Regions from separate parts of the Pseudomonas sp. AN-B15 genome, predicted to be linked through region 4. Evidence: predicted binding sites of a transcription regulator. Region 4 holds the regulator's gene; each other region holds the start of a gene.
What was found. The regulator sigma-54, encoded in region 4, starts transcription at its own class of promoters, with help from an activator protein. The targets are predictions, from matches to a motif close to ANTGGCATNNANNTTGCTNT.
Positions count from the first base shown of each region.

Region 1 (4,960 bases), 1.3 Mb from region 4:
GTGGGCGAGGGTGATTTCGCCGGGTTGTGGTTTCGAGTTGCCACCGACCAGCGCCGGCCCCGATGCAGAATGGTGCGGTTGACGGAATGGACGCTGCGGCCAATGAGTCAGCGGCACGCCGCTGGCGACCGATTGAATCGCCGCCACTTCCAGCGCTTCGCACTCGGACAGGGGCGGCAGCAGGCCTGGCAGGCGACTCGCCAATAACGTTTTGCCAGTGCCCGGCGGCCCGCTGAACAACAGGTTGTGCGCGCCTGCCGCGGCAATCAGCAGCGCCCGTTTGGCGGCCATCTGCCCTTGCACTTCGTTGAGGTCGGGATAAGGTTTCGCCGCGTGGATCAGCCCGTCCGAGACATAAGGCTCGACCGGAGTATGTCCGTTGAAATGCGCCACGGCTTCCAGCAGATGATCCACCGCAAACACTTTCAGGCCAGAAGCCAGACAGGCCTCCTCGGCATTCGCCCGCGGCACCACCAGGGCCCGCCCGGCCTTGCGCGCCGCCAGCGCCGCTGGCAACACCCCGCGCACCGGCCGCACCGCGCCGGACAGCGCCAGTTCACCGAGGCATTCCACCTCATCCAGCGTGAGACACGGCACCTGCACACTTGCCGACAGAATCCCCAAGGCAATCGCCAGATCGAACCGCCCGCCGTCCTTGGGCAAATCCGCCGGCGCCAGATTCAGGGTGATCCGCCGCGCCGGAAACTGCAGCCCGGAATTGATGATCGCGCTGCGCACCCGATCCTTGCTCTCCTTCACCGCCGCCTCGGGCAGGCCGACCATGGTCAGCGACGGCAGGCCGTTGGCCAGATGAACTTCGACGGTAACGGCGGGTGCATCCACGCCTATCTGGGCGCGACTGTGGACGATGGACAGGGACATGGTCGTTCCTTGAGCTGAATCGGGGGCCGCTTCCTGCGGGTTTTTGAAGGGTAGTCGGGGAAAGGGGAGCTGGCGCGCGCGAACTTTCACTGGATGTTGCGGGAGGAGGTCAACCAATTTCGAGGCGAAAAAAAACCGCCTTGAGTAGACGGTTTTCAGTTTGCAGGCTTCGGTGAGGCCAAGGCCTGCGTATCCTTTGCGGACACACTCGTGTATGTGCAGGTTATGCACGTTTTCACGTTGACGCAAGCACCGACATCATTTGTCCAAAGTCAATATCACCTTGAAATGATTGACTCATTAAGGTGTGAAACATTGCTTAATCACTTGATACAACTTGTTTAAGTCCCCTTCGAACTACCGGCATAACATCCCCGGCGACGATGCCCACTCCTCGAGTTTTCGTGAAGTGTGGTCGGGAGCTAAAGATTTCATGTTCCTCGACACGGTATGAGACCCGTGCCGGTGCTGTTTTTGGGGAACCCACACCCGGCCGCCTTGGCGGACACACTCGTGTGTAGTCCCGAAGATGTTCGTACGCCGGAAAGTGCATCGGAGGTTTGGCCCCACGCAAGGAGGGCCAAAGTATGTCCAAGTTTCTTAAACATAGGTGGCGCCTCGTCAGAATCGCGTTATGGGCTTTTCGCCTGTACGAGTTTCTGCGAGACCGTTGGAATAATTCGTTGTAGAGGATTGATCTGACGGAAACCGCTCCTGCCTCGGCGGGGGCGGTTTGATGTCTATTCGCAAACTTGAAGGCGTCTCGGCCCGGCGGCTGCAGTCTTACTCGGCCGGCGGCGTCAGCCTGGCTTCCAGTTCTGCGACTTTGGCTTCAAGGCTTTCAAGGCGGGCGCGAGTTCGAGCCAGGACGACCATCTGGCTATCGAATTCTTCACGGCTCACCAGATCCAGTTTGCTGAAAGCACTTTGCAGCAGCATCTTGAACTGGCTTTCGATTTCGGCTTTTGGCAGCGGGGTGTCGCCGCTGAACAGGCGGGAGGCAGTGCCGCTCAGGGCGTCGAGGAAGTCTTTGGGCGCGAGCATGGGATGTGTCCTGTAAACAGTGGTGCGCAGTGTATCACGCAGTGTCTATAGTCATTGACGCAGGCACGGATGCACGCTTTTCGCGCAAGCGGACGGACGGCAACGCACCGTTGTTGTGCGTAACCGTCGGGCGTTTTTCGTGCAAACGCCTGTGGCAGCGGCCAAAGGATTGAAATCAGAGGAATTTGGAGAGATGGCAAGCTTTCTGCTTAGTCGGTAGTGACCCATGCACTGATGCAGTCGCTGTGACGAATGCAGTGCGGCAGGCGGAGCGGGGAGTTTCGCCGGCAGCGGTTAGCTGGCGTCAGTCGGGCAGGCAAGGCCGACGATGCGTTACAAAGCCAGGCACTGCGCTTAGACTTGAGTCGGGTTTGTTTTCCTGGGGCAAGTCCACCAATTCGGGAGAGAGTTTCATGAAGCTAGTCACTGCCATCATCAAGCCGTTCAAGTTGGACGACGTGCGCGAGTCGCTGTCCGAAATCGGCGTGCAGGGCATTACCGTTACTGAAGTCAAAGGCTTCGGCCGGCAGAAGGGTCACACCGAGCTGTATCGCGGCGCGGAATATGTGGTCGATTTTCTGCCCAAGGTGAAAATCGACGTGGCCATCGACGACAAGGATCTGGATCGGGTTATCGAGGCGATAACCAAAGCGGCCAACACCGGCAAGATCGGTGACGGCAAGATCTTCGTGGTCAATCTGGAACAGGCGATTCGCATCCGTACCGGCGAAACCGATACCGACGCGATCTAAGCGCCGCCACAAACCCAACGCCCCAGGAGAAAACAATATGACTCTGCGTAAATTCGCAGGGCTAGGAGCCCTGTTGTCCATCGTAATGCCCGGCCTTGCAATGGCGGCAGACGAAGTGGCGGCCCCGGTCCTCAATTCCGGCGATACCGCCTGGATGCTCACCTCGACAGCCCTCGTGCTGTTCATGACCATCCCGGGCCTGGCGCTGTTCTACGGCGGCATGGTCCGCTCGAAAAACATTCTTTCCGTGATGATGCAATGCTTCGCCATTACCGGTCTGATCAGCATCCTGTGGGTCATTTATGGCTACAGCATTGCGTTCGACACCACCGGCATGGAGCAGGGCGTCGTCAACTTCAACTCGTTCTTCGGCGGCATGGGCAAGGCGTTCCTCGCCGGTGTCACGCCTTCGAGCCTGACCGGCCCGGCGGCGCTGTTCCCTGAGGCGGTGTTCATCACCTTCCAGATGACCTTCGCGATCATTACCCCGGCGCTGATCGTCGGTGCGTTCGCCGAGCGGATGAAGTTTTCCGCGATGCTGATCTTCATGGGCATCTGGTTCACCCTGGTCTATGCACCGATCGCGCACATGGTCTGGTCCGGTAACGGCGGCCTGATGTGGGACTGGGGTGTACTCGACTTCGCGGGTGGCACGGTGGTGCACATCAACGCCGGTGTGGCCGGTCTGATCGCCTGCCTGGTCTTGGGCAAGCGTAAAGGCTTCCCGACTACCCCGATGGCGCCGCACAACCTCGGTTACACCCTGATGGGCGCGGCGATGCTGTGGGTCGGCTGGTTCGGTTTCAACGCCGGTTCCGCTGCAGCGGCCAACGGCACTGCCGGCATGGCGATGCTGGTTACTCAGATTGCAACCGCTGCGGCTGCGCTGGGCTGGATGTTTGCCGAGTGGATCACCCACGGCAAGCCAAGTGCGCTGGGCATCGCCTCGGGTGTGGTTGCCGGTCTGGTGGCAATCACCCCGGCTGCTGGCACCGTGGGCCCGATGGGCGCACTGGTGATCGGTCTGGCGGCGGGTGTGGTGTGCTTCTTCTGCGCCACCACCCTGAAACGCAAGCTTGGTTATGACGACTCCCTGGACGCATTCGGCGTGCACGGTATCGGCGGTATCCTCGGTGCGATCCTGACCGGTGTATTCGCTGCACCGTCGCTGGGCGGCTTCGGCACCGTGACCGACATCGCGGCGCAAGTGTGGATTCAGTGCAAAGGCGTCGGCTTCACAGTGATCTACACCGCGATTGTCACCTTCATCATCCTCAAGGTGCTGGACGCCGTGATGGGTCTGCGTGTGACCGAGGAAGAAGAATCGGTTGGCCTGGACCTGGCACAACACAACGAACGCGGCTACAACCTGTAAGTACGCGCATCGAAAAAACTTGCCCGGCTTGCCGGGCATTTTTTTGTCCGGGATTTGTCATTGAGAGAGCAACTGAAAGGATTTTTCGTACGGCTTTCGTCGTGTTTACGATGGGCATTTTTCTGCGGCCAATGGCTTACATCATTGCAGGAATATTAGGGCCTTTGTTTTTTCCCAGAGCGCGCTAGAATGCGCCCCGAACGTGCGGAGAACTGTATGTGGCAACAGACTCTGATAACCCTGCGGGCACGGCCCCGGGGCTTTCATCTGGTAACGGACGAGTTACTCGCCGGCCTGCCTGAACTCAAGGCGTGCCGGGTCGGTCTGTTGCATTTGTGGCTGCAGCATACCTCGGCGTCGTTGACCATCAACGAGAACGCCGATCCGGCGGTCCGTCGCGACTTCGAACGATTTTTCAATCGTCTGATCCCACAAGGAACAGACGGCTATGAGCATAACGACGAAGGCCTGGACGACCTCCCGGCGCACTTCAAGGCCAGCGTGCTTGGCTGCCAGATCAGTCTGCCGGTATCGGCGGGACGTCTGGCTCTGGGAACCTGGCAAGGCGTTTATCTGGGCGAGCACCGTGATCATGGCGGTGCCCGTAAAGTCCTCGCCACCTTGCACGGTGAAGGGGCGTAAACCGCTGGTCACCAGCGGTTACCGATTTTTTTCCGGCGACTTTCGACAGTCGCCAAAGCTGGTCTATAACTAATCTGCTTTTCGCAAGTCATGAGGTAGAACATGAGCGACGATGATCTGGAAAACGACGACCTCGAAGTAGGCGACGAAGACGAGGCCGAGGACGGTCTGGAAGCAGCAGCGGAAGACGTTGCTGAAGACGATGGCGGTGACGATACGCCGGCCCCGGCTGCCAAAGGCAAAGCCAAGGCTGCGGTGTCGGTCG
Region 1 covers NZ_CP049737.1:5,957,974-5,962,933, reverse strand. Annotated here, with positions in the region: partial or broken gene GTQ41_RS27115 (YifB family Mg chelatase-like AAA ATPase) at 1-882, opposite strand, end outside; gene GTQ41_RS27110 (accessory factor UbiK family protein) at 1,666-1,926, opposite strand; gene glnK (P-II family nitrogen regulator) at 2,340-2,678, shown strand; gene GTQ41_RS27100 (ammonium transporter) at 2,716-4,053, shown strand; gene GTQ41_RS27095 (secondary thiamine-phosphate synthase enzyme YjbQ) at 4,270-4,695, shown strand; gene sutA (transcriptional regulator SutA) at 4,798-4,960, shown strand, end outside.
Region 1: the regulator sigma-54 is predicted to act here: its motif matches at 2,119-2,138, upstream of glnK (P-II family nitrogen regulator).

Region 2 (4,960 bases), 990 kb from region 4:
TCGGCCGGGGCTGGTCGCGGCTGACCAGCACCACTTGCTCCATCACATCGCGGCCCGGTGACTCGGTATCGATCAGGATCACGTCCGGGCGCACCGTTTCGACGCGCGCTGGCAGGTCGATGGTCAGACCGGACTCATCGATGACCTCGAAACCCGCCTCGGTCAGCGCGGCCTTCAGGCGCCCGACTTTTTTCGCGGTGTCGTTGATCAGCAGAATGCGCAGCATATTGGCGGTCTCCTGTCAGCGGCGGGCGAGCAGAGGAGCGGCGTCGCTCAGGGCGTGCAGCTTGAAACTGCGGGCGTAAGCGGCCGGATCGCTGCCGTCCCAGACTTTGCCATCGAGCAACTGGCTGCTGCGCATCTCCTTGCCCCACGCGGCGACACCAACGGCGGTGGCGGCTTCGCGGTAGATGTCCAGTTGCTGAACCTGGCGGGCCACCGCGAGGTAGTCGGGATCCTCGCGCAACAGGCCCCAGCGACGGAATTGGGTCATGAACCACATGCCGTCGGACAGATACGGCAAATTCACCTCGCCGTTGCCGTGAAAACGCAAGGCGTGCGGGTCCTGCCAGCGATTGCCGAGGCCGTCGGCGTAATCCCCGAGAAAACGCGGTTCGATGCAGGACAGCGGGGCGTCGAGATATTCCGGGGCGCTCAGTAACTGCGCGGTGCTGCGGCGGTTTTCCGCGCTTTGTTCAATGAAACGGCTGGCCTCGAGAATCGCCATTACCAGCGCCCGGGCGCTGTTGGGGTATTGCTCGACGAACGCGCGGGTGCAGCCGAGGACTTTCTCCGGATGATCGGGCCAGATGCTCTGGCTGGTCGCCAGGGTGAACCCCAGATCCTGTTGCACGGCGGCCGCCGCCCACGGCTCACCGACGCAGAAACCATCGATGCGCCCGGCTTGCAGGTGCGCGACCATTTGCGGCGGCGGCACCACCACGCTGTCGACGTCCTGCAACGGATGAATGCCCTGACTCGCCAGCCAGTAATACAGCCACATCGCGTGGGTACCGGTGGGGAAAGTCTGGGCGAAGGTCAGTTTTGCGCGGGTTTGGTGCGCGTGCCGATCCAGCGCTTCAGGACTGGTCACGCCCAGTTGCTGCAAACCGTGGGACAGGTTGAGGCTCTGGCCGTTCTGGTTCAGCCCCATCAGCACCGCCATGTCGCTCGGCGCCACGCCACCGAAACCCAGATGCACCGCGTAAATCAGCCCGTACAGGCTGTGGGCGACATCCAGTTCACCGCTGACCAGTTTGTCGCGCAAGGTCGCCCAGGACGCCTGACGCTTGAGGTTGATTGTCAGGCCGTAAGGCTGGGCGAAGCCTTGTGTGGCGGCCACGATCACCGAGGCGCAGTCGCTCAAGGCCATGAAACCGAGATTGACCACGCTTTTTTCCGGGGCATCACTGCCATTGACCCAGGCCAGTGGCCCGACGGACGAATCATTCATATAAAACCACCTTGAAAAAAAAGCGCCGTCCCAGGCTTTGCCCGAGCAAACCTGAGGACGACGCCATTGTCCGTGCCCGCACGCCGCCATTGGCCTGTGGGCTGATACCCTGAAAGTGCAAGGCATATGCCAGTCAGGCTGATTTGCCCGTGCGCCTCGCGCCGGGGGGCGATGCCCGGCTATAATCGCCGCCTCTTTTCGCCGCCCGAGTCATCGCCGCCCATGTACACCCTGGCCCGTCAGCTGTTGTTCAAACTTTCCCCGGAAACCTCCCACGATCTGTCGCTGGATCTGATCGGCGCGGGTGGGCGTTTGGGCCTCAACGGCTTGCTGTGCAAGAAGCCGGCTAACCTGCCGGTGACGGTCATGGGTCTGGACTTCCCGAATCCGGTCGGTCTGGCGGCCGGTCTGGACAAGAATGGCGCGGCCATCGACGGTTTCTCGCAACTGGGTTTCGGCTTTGTCGAAATCGGCACCGTGACCCCGCGTCCGCAGCCGGGCAACCCGAAACCACGGATCTTCCGCCTGCCGGAGGCCGAGGCGATCATCAATCGCATGGGCTTCAACAACCTCGGTGTGGATAACCTGCTGGCGCGGGTCGCTGCAGCCAAATACAAGGGCGTGCTGGGGATCAACATCGGCAAGAACTTCGACACTCCGGTCGAGCGCGCCGTGGATGACTACCTGATTTGCCTGGACAAGGTGTATGCCCACGCCAGCTATGTCACGGTCAACGTCAGCTCGCCGAACACCCCGGGCCTGCGCAGTCTGCAGTTCGGTGATTCGCTCAAGCAGTTGCTGGCGGACCTGGCCACGCGCCGCGCCGAACTGGCCCTGCGCCACGGCAAACATGTACCGCTGGCGATCAAGATCGCCCCGGACATGACCGACGAAGAGACCGCGCAAGTGGCTCAGGCATTGATCGAAACCGGGATGGACGCAGTGATCGCCACTAACACCACCCTGAGTCGCGTCGGCGTCGAAGGCATGGAGCACGGTGACGAAGCGGGCGGTCTGTCCGGCGCCCCGGTGCGCGACAAGAGCACCCATACCGTGAAGGTGTTGGCGGCTGAGCTGGGGGGGCGCTTGCCGATCATTGCCGCTGGCGGCATCACCGAGGGCAAGCATGCGGCCGAGAAGATCGTGGCGGGTGCGAGCCTGGTGCAGGTTTACTCGGGCTTCATCTATAAGGGCCCGGCCTTGATTCGTGAAGCGGTAGACGCGATCGCCGCGCTGCGCAAATAACCCAGGCTGACCCGGTCAATGTAGGAGCCGCCGAAGGCTGCGATCTTTTGATGTTGTTTTTTAATATCAAAAGCAAGATCAAAAGATCGCAGCCTTCGGCAGCTCCTACATGAGATGTGTGTCATTTCAGGCAAGCATAAAAAAGGGCTCCTCGAAGGAGCCCCTGGGCCGTAGCCCGCCGTCCGGGAAGGACGTGCATGGTAAGTCGCTAGAAATTCAGATTGTCGTGTTGCAATAAGTGCCCTGTGTCAGCCGACGGCGTGAAGTTCGTTGAGTCTGTGGATCCCCGCAGTGCCGGTCATACCGTCCCAGTTGTCGCCGCGTCCTTCTCGCCAGCCGTTGATCCAGGCTTGACGTACCGACGGTAGAGTAAATGGGCAAAGCTCGCGGGATTTGCCACCAACGCCATATTGATATCCGCGCAAAAATGCTCTTTCCAACGGATCACGCTTAAGTCTTCTCATAGGGTGTTTCCCTCACTTGTTGACTGTTTTCGTCGCGTTGACCTCAATCGAGGTCTGGCAGAAAAAACTCTGCCGTTGGGCGGCTCGCTGCCGGCGTGGCGAGCCAAGGTGTTGACGCCGTTGCGACGTCAACCTGTGGTCAGTTCTAACCAATGAGTCACAGCGAGGGAATGATCGTTTTGTCATAAGGACGTAACGAAAGTAGTGCTACAGCCATAAGTAACGACGGGTTTCATGAAGGTTTCTGCAGCAAACCCCGGTATGATCAGCCCCGCGCTGGATGATGGGGTTAATCCTTTAGTGAGAATGACCCACGTTTGCGCTTGGGTAATATGCGACGAAGGGTCGCTTTAAGACTTTTTGTTTCATCAACTTTTTTATCTGTCCCGGCATCTAAGCTCTTTTAACCCGAGCAGCGGGGATGGAACGGCACACCTTCGTGCCACGCGGGCGTTCTTGTGGAAAAGCGCCTGATTGAAAACCGGATCGGCAATGCGTTGCCGGTTCACTAGCCAAAGGCTCTGGAAATACCATGTCCGATCGTTTCGAACTCTTCCTCACTTGCCCCAAAGGCCTTGAAGGCCTGCTCATCGAGGAAGCCGTCGGGCTTGGCCTTGAAGAGGCCCGCGAGCACACCTCCGCCGTGCGTGGCATGGCGACCATGGAAACCGCTTATCGCCTGTGCCTGTGGTCACGTCTGGCCAACCGGGTGCTGCTGGTGCTCAAGCGCTTCCCGATGAAAGACGCTGAAGACCTGTACCACGGCGTGCTTGACGTCGAGTGGCAGGATCACATGCTCGCCGACGGCACTCTGGCCGTCGAATTCAGCGGCCACGGCTCGGGCATCGACAACACCCACTTCGGCGCGCTGAAAGTCAAAGACGCCATTGTTGACAAACTGCGTACCCCGCAAGGCGACCGTCCGTCGATCGACAAGCTCAACCCGGACCTGCGCATTCACCTGCGCCTGGATCGCGGCGAAGCTATTTTGTCCCTCGACCTGTCCGGTCACAGCTTGCACCAGCGCGGTTACCGCCTGCAGCAGGGCGCGGCACCGCTGAAGGAAAACCTCGCCGCAGCGATCCTGATCCGTTCCGGCTGGCCGCGCATTGCGGCCGAAGGCGGCGCGCTGGCTGACCCGATGTGCGGTGTCGGTACGTTCCTCGTCGAAGCGGGGATGATCGCCGCCGACATGGCGCCGAACCTGCGCCGTGAGCAGTGGGGCTTCACCGCCTGGCTGGGGCACGTTCCGGCGCTGTGGAAAAAACTCCATGAAGAAGCCGTCGAGCGTGCCGCTGCCGGTCTGGCCAAGCCGCCGCTGTGGATTCGCGGTTACGAAGCCGACCCGCGCCTGATTCAACCGGGTCGCAACAACGTCGAGCGTGCCGGTCTGAGCGAGTGGATCAAGATCTATCAGGGCGAAGTCGCGACCTTCGAGCCGCGTCCGGACCAGAACCAGAAAGGTCTGGTGATCTGCAACCCGCCGTACGGCGAGCGTCTGGGCGACGAAGCCAGCCTGCTTTACCTCTATCAGAACCTTGGCGAGCGCCTGCGTCAGGCCTGCCTGAACTGGGAAGCGGCGGTGTTCACCGGCGCGCCGGATCTGGGCAAACGCATGGGCATTCGCAGCCACAAACAGTATTCGTTCTGGAACGGCGCGTTGCCGTGCAAACTGCTGTTGATCAAAGTGCTGCCGGATCAGTTTGTCACCGGCGAGCGGCGGACCCCGGAACAGCGTCAGGCCGAGCGTGAGCAAGCCGCTTACGATCAAACCCCGAACGAGCCGCAAGAGCGCAAG
Region 2 covers NZ_CP049737.1:1,995,636-2,000,595, forward strand. Annotated here, with positions in the region: gene GTQ41_RS09230 (ANTAR domain-containing response regulator) at 1-226, opposite strand, end outside; gene GTQ41_RS09235 (CmpA/NrtA family ABC transporter substrate-binding protein) at 242-1,453, opposite strand; gene GTQ41_RS09240 (quinone-dependent dihydroorotate dehydrogenase) at 1,676-2,698, shown strand; gene GTQ41_RS09245 (ribosome modulation factor) at 2,947-3,162, opposite strand; gene rlmKL (bifunctional 23S rRNA (guanine(2069)-N(7))-methyltransferase RlmK/23S rRNA (guanine(2445)-N(2))-methyltransferase RlmL) at 3,695-4,960, shown strand, end outside.
Region 2: the regulator sigma-54 is predicted to act here: its motif matches at 1,568-1,587, upstream of GTQ41_RS09235 (CmpA/NrtA family ABC transporter substrate-binding protein).

Region 3 (4,960 bases), 2.9 Mb from region 4:
ACTTTGGACAGGGCGACGGTGCCCTTGCCGGACAGGTTGAGCATCAGCTCGCCACCGGTCTGGCTGATGGTCACGCTGTTGACCGTGGCTGGCAGGTAGGTCGCCATATCGGTCGAGGTGCCATTGATCGAGGCGTTGGCCTTGACGGTGTAGGTACCGGTCTTCACCAGGTTGCCGTCCTTGTCCTTGCCGTCCCAGGTGAAGCTCGCGCTGCCTGCGGCGCGACTGCCCAGATCGAGGGTGCGAACCACCGTGCCGCTGCTGTCGGTAATGCTGACGGTGCCGCCGGCAATCGACGACGGAACGCTGACCGAACCGGTCATGCCTTTGCTTGGGTCGTCCAGTTGAACGGTGTTGGTCTGCACGATCACGTTGCGGCCCACCAGCGACGACGCCTGCAAGGCTTGCGAGGAGTTGTAGTTGCCGGCCAGCGAACTGACGGTGCTGTTGAGGGTGGTGATGCCCTCAAGGCTGCTGAACTGCGCCAGCTGCGCAACGAAGGCGCTGTTGTCCTGCGGATCAAGCGGGTTCTGGTTTTTCAGCTGGGTGACCAGCAGTTGCAGGAACGCATCCTTGCCCAGGGCCTGGCCGCCGGTGGTGCTGTTGGTGGCCGAGGCAATGCCATCGCCGGTCGTACTGCTCGTTTTCTTCGAGGAGTTCGACAGGATGTCATTCATGCTCAGGCTGCTGGTGGTATCGGAAACACTCATGGCCGTCGCCCCTTATTACTGACCGAGGGTCAGTACCTTCTGCATCATGGTTTTGGCGGTGTTCATCATTTCGGCGTTGGTCTGGAACGACCGGCTCGCGGAAATCATGTCAGCCATTTCTTCCACCACGTTGACGTTCGGGTAGTAGACGTAGCCCTTGGCGTCAGCGGCCGGATGGTTCGGCTCGTAGCGTGCTTCGAGGTTGCTCTGGTCTTCGACCACGCCGAGCACTTGCACGCCCTGCCCTGCGGCATCCTGGCTCTGGAACAGCGAGTTGCTGCCGCTGTTCTGGCCGCCCTGAAACATGGTGGCGAACACCGGGTGACGGGCGCGGTAGGTCTGGTCGATGCTCGACGAAACGGTTTCGGCGTTGGCGATGTTCGACGCCACGGTGTTCAGACGCGTGGTTTGTGCGCTCATGCCGCTGCCGGCAATGTTGAAAACGCTGGACAGGGACATGGATTACTCTCCGCGCAGGGCCGATACCAGCCCTTTGAATTTGCTGTTGAGCAGGGTGAAGCTGGCCTGGAAGCCCACGGCGTTTTCCGCGTAGTTGGACTGTTCCAGCTGAGCATCCACGGTGTTCTGGTCGATCGAAGGCTGCATCGGCGTGCGATACATCAGCGACTCGTCGCCATTGCCCAGGCCTTCAGCTTCGATGTGACGGCTGTTGGTCATGTTCAGGGCGATGGTGCCGTTGGCGTTTTTCTGGCTCTGTGCTTCGAGCACTTTGGAGAAGTCCAGATCCCGAGCCTTGTAGTTCGGGGTATCGGCGTTGGCGATGTTGTTGGCCAGCACTTCAGCGCGCTGGGCACGGAAACCCAATGCCTTTTCGTGAATGCCGAGCGCTTTATCGAAGCTGATGCTCATGTCGGGAACCTTCGGGTGAGCGGTTTTTCGTACCTGAGCTTTAGCAAGCGCCGTGCCAAACACAAAAACCCGCGTAAACCGGGGCTTTGCGGGGAATCGGCAAAGCGGCAATGCCAGAAAAGCGGCAACCGGTTTCCGCTGCCTGCCGCTTTTCTGCCGCTTCGTCCTGTTAACAACTCTCCCTGTAGGAGCTGCCGAAGGCTGCGATCTTTTGATCTTGATCCTTCAAAACAGGATCAAAAGATCGCAGCCTTCGGCAGCTCCTGCATGAAACAAAGCATCAGGCATAAAAAAGGGAGCCCTTGGGGGCTCCCGATTTTGTATGCCTGATGCTTTGTTTCACTTCGCCTGGTAAATGATCCCCGGACTGCACTGAACCATCTGGTAATGATCCGGCAAACCGTTCAGCGCTTCGGACGCGCCAAGGAACAGATAGCCGCCCGGCTTCAGCGTGCTGTGAATGCGCAACAGGATGTCTTTCTTCACCTCGGCGGAGAAGTAGATCAGCACGTTGCGGCAGAACACGATGTCGAACTTGCCCAGACTGGCGTAGCTGTCGAGCAGGTTGAACGAGCGGAATTCCACCCGGTTCTTGATCGGCGCCTTGATCACCCAGCGCCCCGGCCCTTTCGGGTCGAAGTAGCGTTGCAAGCGATCGGCGGACAAACCGCGGCCGATGGCCAGGCTGTCGTACTCGCCGGTCTTGCAGTTGGTCAGCATGCTGCCGGACAGGTCGGTGGCAACGATCTGCACGCCCATCTTCAACTGACCAAGGTTGCTGCGCTCGAACTCGTCGATCGACATCGACAGCGAATACGGTTCCTGACCCGACGAGCAGGCCGCCGACCAGATCCGCAGACGCTGGTTGGGGCTGGCCTTGATCGCCTCGGGCAGCACCTTGTTCTTCAAGACTTCAAACGGATAGGTGTCGCGAAACCACAAGGTTTCGTTGGTCGTCATGGCATCGACCACCTGCTCGCGCAAACCGCTGCGCGGCTGGGTCTGGATGCGCTGTACCAGCTCACCCAGGGACTTGATGCCTTGCTGCTCCATCAGTTTGTTGAGACGGCTCGAGACCAGGTACTGCTTGTTTTCACCGAGCAAAATGCCACAGGCTTTTTCCAGGAAGACCCGGAACTGTTCGAAATCCAAATTACCCGTAGACAATGATGCCGCCTCTTAAATCGTGTTGACCGCCAGGGGCAGAAGGCCCCTAGCTGATATCTGCTGCTTTGATCCGGTCGACTACCCGGGATGCCAGGTCATCAGGACGGAATTTGGCCAGGAAGTCATCGGCACCGACTTTCTTGACCATCGCCTGATTGAATACTCCCGACAACGAAGTATGCAGGATGATATGAAGCTTTTGCATGCGTGGATCGCTGCGGATCTCCGCCGTCAGGGTGTACCCGTCCATCTCCGGCATCTCGATGTCGGAAATCATCATCAGGAACTCTTCTTCCGGCTTCTTGCCCTCATCGACCAGCTTGCGCAGGTAGTCCAGCGCCTGCTTGCCATCGTTCAGCGCCACCACTTCGACCCCGACCGTCTGCAGGCAGCGCGTGACCTGCTTGCGCGCCACCGACGAGTCATCGACCGTCAGCACCCGCAGCGACAACGCCTTGCTCTGGGTCTCGACATCGACCACGCCGACCGAAATCGCTTCCGGCGTCGGCGCCACTTCCGCCAGCACCTTCTCGACATCGATGATTTCGACTAACTGATTGTCGACTCGAGTCACAGCGGTCAGGTAATGATCGCGCCCCGTGCCCTTGGGCGGCGGATGGATCTCTTCCCAGTTCATGTTGACGATGCGCTCCACCGAGCGAACCAGGAAACCCTGGGTCTTGGTGTTGTACTCCGTGATGATCACGAACGGACTGTTCTTGTCTTTCAACGCCCCGGAACCGGTCGCCATTGCCAGATCAAGGATCGGAATGGTCGCCCCCCGGATATTCGCCACCCCGCACACGACAGGACTGGACTTGGGCATCAACGTCAGCGACGGGCATTGCAGCACTTCCCGCACCTTGAACACGTTGATGCCGTAGAGCTGCTGACCGTCGAGACGGAACAACAACAGCTCCAGGCGATTCTGCCCTACCAGTTGCGTGCGCTGGTTCACCGAATCCATTACACCAGCCATGCCCAGACTCCTACACCAACGCCAAGTGTTGTTGCGACGCACATTCATTGCTAAACGGCACGGCGCTTGCTTTTTAACTCGTATGAACGCTCAAACGACATTTTTTCGACGCCTGACCTCCCGCACCCGCAAAGCGCTGTGCGCGACGTCTGCCGTCTGCTTGTTTTTCGCTGGCAGCCCTGCCGGTGCTGATACGGTTACCTTGCCTGACATGCTTATCGGCGTCACTCAGGGCTTTCTTGAGTTCACCGTAGAAGACTATCTGGCAACCAGTCAAACGGAAGGCCGCTACGAAATCGAGGTCAACCAGCTCGACCCGCGTATGCGCATGCCTATGTGCGACAAGGAATTGACAGCGTCGCTGGAGAGTCCTGCACGTCCGCTGGGCCGGGTTACGGTCAAGGTCCGGTGCGAAGGAAGCTCGCCGTGGACGGTGTTCGTGCCCGCTCAAGTCCGCCTGTTTCGCGAGATTGTCACCACCACCCGACCGCTCAAGCGCGCCGCGATTATCGAACCGCAAGACGTGACCTTGCGTGAACGCGACATCAGCCAAGTCAATCAGGGTTTTCTGACGTCGGTGGATGAAGCCATCGGGCAGAAATTAACCCGACCAACGGTAGCCGATCAGGTGATTACCCTGGTGCATCTGGAACAGGCGGAAGTGGTGCGCAAGGGCGATCAGGTGGTCATCATCGCCCGCAGCGGCACACTCGCCGTGCGCATGCCCGGTGAAGCCCTGGCCAATGGCGGTTTGAAAGAACAGATCCGGGTAAAAAACCTCAATTCCAACCGGGTAATCAAGGCGCAGGTCATCGCGCCGGGCCAAGTGGAAGTCGCCATGTAAAACGCTCGAGCAGAAAACTGGCGCCAGCCCCGACGCTTCCCTAAACTGTGCCGCAGCAGGACACGCTTCGGCACATGCAGCTCATTGCAAAGTGAGCCTAAAGTTTTCCAGGGAATGGCCGAGAACATGGCAAGCGTCCAAATTCCCAGAGGTTTTTAACATGGTCATCGATTTCAGCCGTTTGAACAGCTCCTCGTCACTTACGGGCAGTACGCGTACCAGCAACGCCAAGGAAACCGCCGAAACCGGCACCTCCGCGCCGCTGAATACCCAGGCCGAAACGGCCGGTACCGCAAAAAGCGGGGAATCGGTACACCTCAGCAATGAGGCTCAACAGTTGCAGAAGGTCACTGACAAGCTGCGCGATCAGCCTGCCGTCGACAAAGCCCG
Region 3 covers NZ_CP049737.1:4,392,381-4,397,340, forward strand. Annotated here, with positions in the region: gene flgD (flagellar hook assembly protein FlgD) at 1-710, opposite strand, end outside; gene flgC (flagellar basal body rod protein FlgC) at 726-1,169, opposite strand; gene flgB (flagellar basal body rod protein FlgB) at 1,173-1,580, opposite strand; gene cheR (protein-glutamate O-methyltransferase CheR) at 1,920-2,747, opposite strand; gene GTQ41_RS19860 (chemotaxis protein CheV) at 2,794-3,726, opposite strand; gene flgA (flagellar basal body P-ring formation chaperone FlgA) at 3,809-4,570, shown strand; gene flgM (flagellar biosynthesis anti-sigma factor FlgM) at 4,731-4,960, shown strand, end outside.
Region 3: the regulator sigma-54 is predicted to act here: its motif matches at 1,621-1,640, upstream of flgB (flagellar basal body rod protein FlgB).

Region 4 (4,960 bases):
TGCTCGGTGCATTCGGTCTGTATCTGGCGGACCTGAAACTGTCCGGCGCCTCACCGGAAATGCTCGTCGGTACCCCTGAGCGCCCGGTGATTGCGCCGCGGATCTGGCTGTTCGTGTTTGCCATCATTGCCCACAACATCCCGGAAGGCATGGCGGTGGGGGTGTCTGCTGGCGGCGGCATGCCGGATGCCGACAGCCTGGCGATGGGCATCGCCTTGCAGGATGTGCCAGAGGGGTTAGTGATTGCGCTGGTGTTGGCCGGGGCCGGGATGTCGCGGGTCAAGGCGTTTTTGATCGGTGCGGCGTCAGGGCTGGTCGAGCCGGTTTTTGCGCTGCTCTGTGCGTGGCTGGTCAGCCTGGCAGAGTTGTTGTTGCCGTTGGGGCTGGCGCTGGCCGCGGGAGCGATGTTGCTGGTAGTGACGCATGAGGTGATCCCCGAGTCGCGACGCAATGGTCATGACAAGCTGGCCAGTCTTGGCTTGCTGATCGGGTTTTGTCTGATGATGGTGATGGATACCGCATTGGGCTGAATATCAAAAGATCGCAGCCTGCGGCAGCTCCTGCATTGGAATGCGTTCACTGTAGGAGCTGCCGCAGGCTGCGATCTTTTAATCTTTAACGATCAACCACCCTCATCGAAGTAGTTGTTGATCAACGCCACCAGCGCATCCAGCGCTTCTTTTTCCTGATGGCCTTCGGTACTCAGATAGATCTTCGTGCCCTTGCCGGCAGCCAGCATCATCATCGCCATGATGCTTTTACCGTCCACGGTTGTTTCTGGTGTACGACCCACTCTGATCGTGCAATCCGGGAACTGACCCGCCACCCCGACGAACTTGGCCGAAGCTCGGGCATGCAGGCCCAGTTTATTGATGATTTCGATTTCCAGAGCAGGCATCGCGGTGTGAATCCTTTAAGTGAGGTCGCGGTGGCGAACCTGGACGTTCTTCAGGGTTTTCTGCAGGGCCTGACCCAGGCGTTCGGTCAGGTAAACGGAGCGGTGATGCCCACCTGTGCAGCCAATGGCAATGGTGACGTAGGCGCGGTTGCTCGCCGCAAAGCGTGGCAGCCATTTATTCAGATAGCCGAAGATATCCTGATACATCTCCTCGACTTCCGGCTGCGCCGCCAGGTATTCGGCGACTGGTGCATCGAGACCCGATTGGGCGCGTAGCTCCGGCTTCCAGTACGGGTTGGGCAGGCAGCGCACGTCGAACACCAGATCCGCGTCCACCGGCATGCCGCGCTTGAAGCCAAACGACTCGACCAGAAACGCCGTGCCCGGCTCTGGCTGATTCAGCAGGCGCAACTTGATGGTGTCACGCAGCTGGTACAGATTCAGATTGGTGGTGTTGACCTTGAGGTCGGCCAGGTCGGCAATCGGGCCGAGCAGGGCAGTTTCGTCGTTGATCGCTTCGGCCAGCGAGCGGTTGGCAGTGCTCAGCGGATGGCGTCGGCGGGTTTCCGAGAAGCGCTTGAGCAGGGTTTCTTCGTCAGCATCCAGATACAGCACATCGCACTGGATGTGGCGGGCGCGGACTTCTTCAAGCAGTTCGGGGAAACGCGACAGGTGGCTCGGCAGATTGCGTGCATCGATCGACACGGCCACCAGCGGCTGGGCCAGCTCGGTATGAATCAGGGCGCGTTCGGCGAGTTCCGGCAGCAAGCCGGCCGGCAGGTTGTCGATGCAGTAGTAGCCGTTGTCCTCAAGGACATCCAGGGCGGTACTTTTACCCGAGCCGGAGCGGCCGCTGACGATGATCAAACGCATGATTAATGACCGTTCTGCTCGCTCAGGACGACCTGATACAAGGCTTCGTTACTCGGTGCGCTGCGCAGTTTTTCGCGCACTTCCTTGCGATCGAGCATGCTGGCGATCTGGCGCAGTAATTCCAGGTGAGCATCGGTGGCCGCTTCCGGGACCAGCAGGACAAACAGCAAGTCAACCGGAGCGCCGTCGATGGCATCGAAATCAATGGGGGCATCAAGGTGCATCAATGCGCTGATAGGCGCTTCGCAGCCTTTGAGGCGACAGTGGGGAATGGCGATGCCGTTGCCGAAACCGGTGGAACCGAGTTTCTCACGGGCGATCAGCGCATCGAACACATCCTGCATGGCCAGATCCGGCACTTCTTTATGGACGAGGTTGGCAATCTGTTCGAGGGCTTTCTTTTTACTGCCGCCCGGCACGTTCACCAGGGAACGGCCGGGGGTCAGGATACTTTCAAGTCGGATCATGGGTTGGGAGTGTTAACGACCGGTTGCGCCCTGAAGGAGGCTCTGGGTCTTTTCCTTATGCTTTTTGAGTTGGCGATCCAGCTTGTCGGTCAGTGAGTCGATCGCAGCATACATGTCGGTATCTTCTGCGTTGGCGACCACTTCGCTGCCGGGTATATGCAAGGTGGCTTCGATTTTCTGCTTGAGCTTTTCGACGCACATCGTGACCTGCACGTTGGTGATCTTGTCGAAATGGCGCTCCAATCGTTCGAGTTTCTCGTTGATGTAGGTGCGCAGAGGTTCGGTCACTTCCAGTTGGTGTCCACTGATGTTGACTTGCATACAGCTTCTCCTTCGTTGCCAGTGCATAAAGCGGCAGGCCGGATAGCCTGCCACTGGAACGCTGTAACGTGGCTTACATCAACCGCTTGCGTTCGCTCGAAGGCGCGATCCCGAGGGATTCACGGTACTTGGCGACGGTGCGGCGAGCCACCTGAATGCCTTGTGCCTCCAGTAAACCAGCGATCTTGCTGTCACTCAATGGCTTTTTCTGATTTTCCGCCGCGACCAGTTTTTTGATGATCGCGCGGATCGCCGTGGATGAGCATTCACCGCCTTCGGAGGTGCTGACGTGGCTGGAGAAAAAGTATTTCAGTTCATAAATGCCCCGAGGGGTATGCATGAATTTCTGCGTGGTGACCCGGGAAATCGTCGATTCGTGCATGCCGACCGCCTCGGCGATGTCATGCAGGACCAACGGTTTCATGGCTTCGTCGCCGTATTCCAGGAAGCCACGTTGGTGCTCGACGATCTGGGTGGCCACCTTCATCAGGGTTTCATTGCGGCTTTGCAGGCTCTTGATGAACCAGCGCGCTTCCTGCAGCTGATTGCGCATGAAGGTGTTGTCGGCGCTGGTGTCGGCGCGCCGCACGAACCCGGCGTACTGCGCATTGACCCGCAGACGAGGCACCGACTCCTGATTCAGCTCGACCAGCCAGCGTTCGTTGTCCTTGCGCACAATCACGTCAGGCACCACGTACTCGGCTTCGGTGGATTCGATCTGTGAACCCGGGCGCGGATTGAGGCTCTGCACCAGTTCGATGACCTGACGCAGCTCGTCTTCCTTGAGCTTCATGCGTCGCATCAGCTGGCTGTAGTCGCGATTGCCAAGCAGATCGATGTAATCGCTGACCAGACGCTTGGCTTCGGTCAGCCAAGGAGTCTTGGCCGGGAGCTGACACAGTTGCAGCAACAGGCATTCACCGAGGTTGCGCGCGCCGATGCCGGCGGGTTCGAATTGCTGGATGCGGTGCAGGACGGCTTCGATCTCGTCCAGCTCGATGTCGAGTTCCGGATCAAAGGCGTCGAGAATTTCTTCGAGGGTTTCGTCGAGATAACCCTGATTGTTGATGCAATCGATCAGGGTCACGGCGATCAGGCGGTCGGTGTCGGACATCGGCGCCAGGTTCAGTTGCCACAGCAGATGGCTTTGCAGGCTTTCCCCGGCGGAGGTGCGGGTGGTGAAATCCCACTCGTCGTCATCGCTGCTGGGCAGGCTGCTGGCGCTGGTCTGGTAGACGTCTTCCCAGGCGGTATCGACGGGCAATTCGTTAGGAATGCGCTCGTTCCATTCGCCTTCCTCCAGGTTGTCCACCGTCGGGGCGGTTTCCTGATAGGAGGGTTCCTGAATCTCGGTGTTGGGTTTTTGTTCGGCGTTGTCGGCCAATGGATCGGAGTTGTCGAAGTCGTCGCCTTCTTCCTGGCGCTCGAGCATCGGATTGGATTCCAGGGCCTCCTGGATTTCCTGTTGCAGATCCAGGGTCGACAATTGGAGCAGGCGGATGGCCTGTTGCAGCTGCGGTGTCATCGTCAGCTGCTGGCCCATTCTCAAGACTAGCGATGGTTTCATGGCAGGGGCTTAACACCTTATTCGCCGGCGCGCATGCGCCATCCACTACAGGGCGCCGAAGCGCCAAACTTAAGCAAATTATATGCCTGAAACTGTCGTGTTTGCCTAGAGCGCTGTAACAATAAAGCGTATAAAAAAAGCGCTTCAACGTTACAGCACCCGGACGGCTGGCCGAATGCGCTCGCGCTTTAGAGGCGGAACTCGTGGCCCAGGTACACTTCCTTCACCAGGTCGTTGGCAAGGATGGTTGCCGCATCGCCTTCAGCGATCAGTTGACCGTCGTTGACGATGTAGGCGGTCTCGCAGATATCCAGCGTCTCACGCACGTTATGGTCGGTGATCAGCACACCGATGCCCTTGGCCTTGAGGTGATGGATGATCTGCTTGATGTCGCCGACCGAGATCGGGTCGACACCGGCGAACGGTTCGTCGAGCAGGATGAATTTCGGGGCGGTTGCCAGGGCGCGGGCGATTTCCACCCGACGGCGTTCACCACCGGACAGGCTCATGCCGAGGTTGTCGCGGATGTGGCTGATATGGAACTCCTGCAGCAGGCTTTCCAGCTCCTTGCGACGACCGGCCTTGTCGAGCTCCTGACGGGTCTCGAGGATCGCCATGATGTTGTCGGCCACTGACAGTTTGCGGAAGATCGATGCTTCTTGCGGCAGATAGCCGATACCGGCCTTGGCGCGACCGTGCATCGGCTGGTGGCTGACGTCCAGATCGTCGATCAGTACGCGGCCCTGATCGGCCTGCACCAGGCCGACGATCATGTAGAAGCAGGTGGTCTTGCCGGCGCCGTTCGGGCCGAGCAGGCCGACGATCTGGCCGCTG
Region 4 covers NZ_CP049737.1:1,001,078-1,006,037, forward strand. Annotated here, with positions in the region: gene GTQ41_RS04320 (ZIP family metal transporter) at 1-530, shown strand, start outside; gene GTQ41_RS04325 (HPr family phosphocarrier protein) at 623-898, opposite strand; gene rapZ (RNase adapter RapZ) at 914-1,771, opposite strand; gene ptsN (PTS IIA-like nitrogen regulatory protein PtsN) at 1,774-2,238, opposite strand; gene raiA (ribosome-associated translation inhibitor RaiA) at 2,251-2,559, opposite strand; gene GTQ41_RS04345 (RNA polymerase factor sigma-54) at 2,633-4,126, opposite strand; gene lptB (LPS export ABC transporter ATP-binding protein) at 4,315-4,960, opposite strand, start outside.